2 linked regions of the Cupriavidus necator N-1 genome follow. The protein of the gene in region 2 interacts with the protein of the main gene of each other region in a pairwise test. Links are inferred from orthologs where the notes say so. Each region holds a gene or a part of one and is shown on either strand. Other genes may lie near its edges. The genes, in order: acpP and ybgC.

Region 1 (3,185 bases), 300 kb from region 2 along the record:
GCGGCAAGCGTGAGTCCCAGCGCCATGGCGGCATGCCCCCAATGGAAACCAGACTGACTGCCGGCCACCACATCGGCCAGCGTCCGCGCCAGCAGCGCGAGCGCCAGCGTTTCGCCGGCACAAAACATGAACAGGGCCCACAACGGGTGGACCCTGCCCTGGCGCAGCCCGCGAAGGGCCCGCCTCAACCACGGATCAGGCGCGGCGGAAAACAAGCGTGCCGTTGGTGCCACCGAAACCGAAGTTGTTCTTCACCGCGACGTCGATCTTCATCTCGCGCGCCGTGTTGGCCACGTAGTCCAGGTCGCACTCGGGATCCTGGTTGTCGAGGTTGATCGTCGGCGGCGACACCTGGTTGTGCAGCGCCAGCACGGTGAAGACCGATTCCAGGCCGCCGGCACCGCCCAGCAGATGGCCGGTCATCGACTTGGTCGAGTTCACCACCATCTTGTAGGCCTGCTCGCCGAATGCGGCCTTGATCGCATCGGATTCGTTCTTGTCGCCCAGCGGCGTGGACGTGCCGTGGGCGTTCAGGTAGTGCACCTGGTCGGTATTGATGCCGGCGTCCTTGAGCGCATTGACCATGCAACGGCGCGGGCCGTCCATGTTCGGCGCGGTCATGTGATAGGCGTCGCCGCTCATGCCAAAGCCGATCAGCTCGGCATAGATGCGCGCGCCGCGCGCCTTGGCCGACTCGTACTCCTCCAGCATCATCACCCCCGCGCCTTCGCCCAGCACGAAGCCGTCGCGGTCCTTGTCCCACGGACGCGAAGCGGCCGCCGGATCGTCATTGCGCGTCGACAGCGCACGCGCAGCGGCGAAACCGCCGATGCCCAGCGGCGACACGGTCGACTCGGCACCGCCCGCCAGCATGGCGTCGGCATCGCCGGCCTGGATCAGGCGGGCGGCCAGGCCAATGCTGTGCAGGCCGGTCGTGCAAGCGGTCACGGCAGCCAGGTTCGGGCCCTTGATGCCGTGGATGATCGACAGGTGGCCCGCGATCATGTTGATGATCGATCCCGGCACGAAGAACGGCGAAATCCGGCGCGGACCACGCTCGGTCAGCACGGCGTGGGTTTCTTCGATCAACGGCAGCCCGCCGATGCCCGAACCGACCAGCACGCCGATGCGCTCGGCATTGGCGTCGGTCACTTCCAGGCCGCTGTCCTTCAGCGCCTGCGTGCCGGCTGCAATGCCGAAATGGATAAAGGTATCCATCGCGCGGGCTTCCTTGGCGGGGATGTAGTCCTCGGCATTGAAACCCTTCACTTCACCGGCAAAGTGCACGGAAAGCGCGGAGTGATCGAATTTGGTGATGGTGGCGATGCCGGACTTGCCGGCAACCAGGTTGGCCCAGCCTTCGGCAACCGTGTTTCCGACCGGAGACACAAGGCCAAGCCCAGTGACGACGACGCGACGACGGCTCACTATGTTTTCCTACGGGTGCGTGAAACGGGAACGGAACGGAGATCAACCCGCCGCCGGCCTTGCGGGCCGCACGGCGAAGCACATTCCATTCTGCTTCTTCAAACAGACGAAAGCCACAGAAAACAGCAAGGCGCGGCCGCAACGGCCCGCCCACCTGCCTTCTGTGGCTCGGAATGCAGAGACGACGGGCTTAGGCCTTGACGTGCGCGGTGGCGTAGTCGATAGCCTGTTGCACGGTCGTGATCTTTTCGGCTTCCTCATCAGGAATTTCCATGCCGAATTCATCTTCCAACGCCATCACGAGTTCAACCGTGTCCAGCGAGTCCGCACCGAGATCGTTCACGAACGACGATTCGTTCTTGATGTCTGCCTCGGCCACGCCAAGCTGTTCTGCCACGATTTTCTTGACGCGTTGTTCGATATTGTCCATGTAACCCTCCAGGGAAGTTCGACAAAAAGTGGGCGCATTTTAGCAGGTTTGAGGCGACAGAAATGCCGCCTGCCAAGCTTTGCAAGAATCGCGCCCGTTTGGTTCGGAAAACTACTACTTCAGGCGGCTTCTTCGGGCTTCTTCCCCGAAACCAGCCAACCAAAAACCCATTAGTTCATGTACATCCCGCCGTTCACATGCAGCGTAGTGCCGGTAATGTAAGCGGCTTGCGGACCAGCCAGGAAGGCCACCGCGTTGGCGATATCCTCCGGCTGGCCAAGGCGACCCAGCGGGATCTGTGTCTTGAGAGAAGCATGCTGCTCTTCGGACAGCGCCTTGGTCATGTCGGTGTCGATAAAGCCCGGCGCGACACAGTTCACGGTCACGTTGCGGCTGCCGATTTCCGCGGCCAGCGAGCGGGTCATGCCCGCCACGCCCGCCTTGGCAGCAGAGTAGTTCATCTGGCCGGGGTTGCCGACCGAGCCCACCACCGAAGTGATATTGATGATGCGGCCCTGGCGGGCCTTCATCATCGGGCGCAGCACCGCGCGCGACAGGCGGAACACCGAGGTCAGGTTGGTCTGAATCACGGCCAGCCAGTCCTCGTCCTTCATGCGCATCGCCAGCTGGTCCTGCGTGATGCCGGCATTGTTGACCAGCACGCCGATGCCGCCGTGGGTCTTGACGATCTCGTCGATGAGCGCGTCGCAAGCGGCCGCGTCATTGACGTTGAGCACGGCGCCCCTGCCCTTCAGGCCATCGACGCCGAGGTAATCGGTGATGCCGGCCGCGCCGGCTTCGCTGGTGGCGGTGCCGATCACGGTGGCGCCCTGGCGGGCCAGTTCCAGCGCGATGGCGCGGCCGATGCCGCGCGAGGCGCCAGTGACCAGCGCAACCTGGTTGTCGAGAAGTTTGGTCATGCGGATGTCCTCTTGCTTACTTCAGCAGCGCCAGCGTGTCTTGCAGCGAGGCCGGATCGAAGATCGCGCCGCCGGTCAGGTTGCCGTCGATGCGCTTGGTCATGCCGGCCAGCACCTTGCCGGGGCCGCATTCGATCACGTGCGTGATGCCTTCGGCGGCCATCTTCTGCACGCACTCGACCCAGCGCACCGGCGCTGCGGCCTGGCGCACCAGGGCGTCCTTGATCGCGTCCGGATCATTGACGATGGCGACGTCGACGTTGTTCACCAGCGGGATCGACGGCGCCGAGAAAGCCAGGCCGGCCATGCGCTCGCGCAGGCGGTCCGAAGCGGGCTTGAGCAGCGACGAGTGGAACGGCGCCGACACCGGCAGCGGCAGCGCGCGCTTGGCGCCCTTGCCCTTGGCG
Region 2 (3,140 bases):
ACAGCTCGGCCTCGGCGCCGACCGGGGTGCTGCTCTGCAAGCGCACGCCGTAGTACAGCACGACAGCCAGCAGCATGTGCATGAAGAGCGCGAACAGGAAGGAACGCAGGGTTCCCCGCTCCTTGACCGGCTGGTAGGGATAGGCGGCGACGGTCTTCATCAGGCGCAACGGCAATCAGATAGGCGCTTCAATGCGTCAGGAGGTCTTGGACTTGACCATCAGGCCGACGCGCTTGATGCCATCGGCTTTCAGGATCGACATCACGTCCAGCACCGCCTCGTACTTGACCGAGCGGTCGGCGGCAATCACCACCGGCTGGTCGGGATTCTCGTTCTGGCGCTGGTGCACAAAGTCGAGCAGGCCCTGCTTGTCGACCTTGCGCTCGAAGGCATTGCCGGCGTTGTCCTTGCCGCGCGCGGTGAGCTGGCCGCTCTCGTGCACGGTGACCACGATCGGCGGCGCCTTCTGCTGCGGCGTGGCGTTGGCTACGGTGGGCAGGTCGACGGTGGCGGGGCTCACGATCGGCGCCGCCACCATGAAGATGACCAGCAGCACGAGCATGACGTCGATATACGGCACGACATTGATCTCGGCGCTGGCCCGGCGGCGCGAGCCGCCGCGGCGCTGAATGGCTGCCATTGCAGGACTCCTGGAAACGCCGGCCCGGGCTTGCGCCCGGACCGTCTGGATTAGATTCGATACGTGTGCAGTTAGCGTGCCTGCCGTTGCAGGATGTTCAGGAACTCTTCCATGAAGCTCTCGAACCGGATCGCCAGGCGGTCGATCTCCGTGGCATAGCGGTTGTAGGCGATCACCGCCGGAATCGCCGCGAACAGGCCGATCGCGGTCGCCACCAGCGCCTCGGCAATACCGGGGGCCACCGATGCGAGCGTCGCCTGCTGCACATTCGACAGGCCGCGGAATGCGTTCATGATCCCCCATACCGTGCCGAACAGGCCGATATACGGGCTCACCGAACCCACCGACGCCAGGAACGGCAGATGCGATTCCAGCACATCCATCTCGCGCTGGTAGGCCGCGCGCATCGCGCGCCGGGCCGCATCGAGCAGCGCGCCGGCTTCGTTGCCGCGCTCGCGCGCCTTCAGGAACTCGCCCATGCCGGATTCAAAGATCCGCTCCAGCGCGCCGGTGTTGTGGCGGTTGTTGACGGCACTGTTATATAGCGCCTGCAGGTCGCCGCCGGCCCAGAAGTCGCGTTCGAACCCCTCGGTCTGGGTGCGTGCTGAGCGCACCGCCAGGTGCTTGCGGAAGATATAGGTCCACGAAAATAGGGACATGACGAGCAACAGCACCATGACGGCCTGTGCCAGCAGGCTGGCGTGGAGCACCAGCGTTACGATCGACATGTCTTGCGTGACGGTCACGGGATTCATCGTGCGGACTTGATGGTAGCTAGAACGGGGTCGGGAATCGGGGCGGGACGGAAAGTGCTTCGATCGACACACCCAACGCGGATCGCGCCAGATGCCAGCATCAGCTCGCCACGCCAGGCTTCCTGGGTGAACTGGACCGACGCCGGGCCGACCCGGTCGATGCGCGTGCGGATCTCGAGCTGGTCATCCAGCCGGGCGGGCGCATTGTAGTCCACCGCCGTACTGCGGACGATAAAGACCACGCCCGCCTCGTCGGCGAGCGACTGCTGCTCGATGCCGAGCGCACGCAGCCACTCGGTGCGGGCGCGCTCGAAGAACTTCAGGTAGTTGGCGTAGAACACTACGCCACCCGCGTCGGTGTCTTCCCAGTACACCCGCAGGGTCCAGACAAAGTTTGTCATGGCCGCGATTGTAACGGAGAGCGATAGCGGTTTCGTGTAAACCCGCATGACGACTTTGCAACAGCAAGTTGCTGGCCAGCCCTTGCCAGCGCTTGCCTGGCGGGGCCGACGGCTTGCGGCGGGCGCCCGCCTCGCGCTACACTGCGCGCAACCATTCCATCTTGCGCGACTGGCGAAGTCAGTGGGCACTACCACGAGGAAGCGCAAGTTCTCTGGCGTGACGTTCATTGCGCGTTCGCGTAACGTTCAGCACGCCTAGGCGTGAAGTTGCTTGCGCCTGCCGCTCGCCTGGGCAGCGAATGGGAAGCAGGGTGCGCCCTGCACCGACGGTTACAACGTGCCGCCGGTGCTGGTCGCCGCTAGCCTTCCCCGCGCGCCCTACCCCCGATGCGTGAATCGGATTCCCTATTTTTCAGACGAGTTTCGCCATGTTCGAACGCAGCCGTTTTACGATCGACCAGATCGACCCCGAGGTCTTTGCCGCCATCCAGCAGGAAAACCAGCGCCAGGAAGACCACATCGAGCTGATCGCCTCCGAGAACTACACCTCGCCGGCCGTGATGGCCGCCCAGGGTTCGCAGCTGACCAACAAGTACGCGGAGGGCTATCCCGGCAAGCGCTACTACGGCGGTTGCGAGTACGTCGACGTGGTCGAGCAGCTGGCCATTGACCGCGTCAAGCAGCTGTTCGGCGCCGAAGCCGCCAACGTGCAGCCCAACTCGGGCTCGCAGGCCAACCAGGGTGTGTACTTCGCCGTGCTCAAGCCGGGCGACACCATCATGGGCATGAGCCTGGCCGAAGGCGGCCACCTGACCCACGGCATGGCCCTGAACATGAGCGGCAAGTGGTTCAACGTGGTCAGCTACGGCCTGAACGCCCAGGAAGACATCGATTACGATGCGCTGGAAAAGCTGGCGCAAGAGAAGAAGCCCAAGCTGATCATCGCCGGCGCCTCGGCCTTCGCGCTGCGCATCGACTTCGAGCGCATCAGCAAGGTGGCCAAGTCGATCGGCGCCTACTTCATGGTCGACATGGCCCACTACGCCGGCCTGATCGCCGCGGGCGTCTACCCGAACCCGGTGCCGCACGCCGACTTCGTCACCACCACCACGCACAAGAGCCTGCGCGGCCCGCGCGGCGGCGTGATCCTGATGAAGGCCGAGCACGAGAAGGCCATCAACTCGGCGATCTTCCCCGGCATCCAGGGCGGCCCGCTGATGCACGTGATCGCCGGCAAGGCGGTCGCGTTCAAGGAAGCGCTGACGCCTGAGTTCAAGGCCTACCAGCAGCAAGTGGTGAAGAACGCCGCCGTGCTGGCCGAGACCCTGATCGCGCGCGGCCTGC

Evidence for each region.
Region 1: the proteins of ybgC (region 2) and acpP interact in binary tests that used the Escherichia coli proteins (3 or more experiments, as listed by UniProt). The link is inferred for Cupriavidus necator N-1 from one-to-one orthologs.

What each region holds. Positions count from the first base shown.
Region 1 is NC_015726.1:2,531,399-2,534,583, forward strand. The notes cover bases 239-3,104. They hold acpP (acyl carrier protein), read right to left. Parts: upstream 1,859-3,104; coding sequence 1,619-1,858; downstream 239-1,618. Other genes in these bases: fabF (beta-ketoacyl-ACP synthase II), read right to left, coding at 239-1,428; fabG (3-oxoacyl-ACP reductase FabG), read right to left, coding at 2,029-2,778; fabD (ACP S-malonyltransferase), read right to left, coding at 2,795-3,104. Also shown: CNE_RS11920 (hypothetical protein), read right to left, coding at 1-215; more of fabF, read right to left, coding at 196-238; more of fabD, read right to left, coding at 3,105-3,185. UniProt on the Escherichia coli protein: Carrier of the growing fatty acid chain in fatty acid biosynthesis.
Region 2 is NC_015726.1:2,836,246-2,839,385, forward strand. Bases 95-2,915 are described here. They hold ybgC (tol-pal system-associated acyl-CoA thioesterase), read right to left. Parts: upstream 1,797-2,915; coding sequence 1,392-1,796; downstream 95-1,391. Other genes in these bases: tolA (cell envelope integrity protein TolA), read right to left, coding at 95-160; tolR (protein TolR), read right to left, coding at 197-640; tolQ (protein TolQ), read right to left, coding at 712-1,395; glyA (serine hydroxymethyltransferase), read left to right, coding at 2,225-2,915. Outside these bases: more of tolA, read right to left, coding at 1-94; more of glyA, read left to right, coding at 2,916-3,140.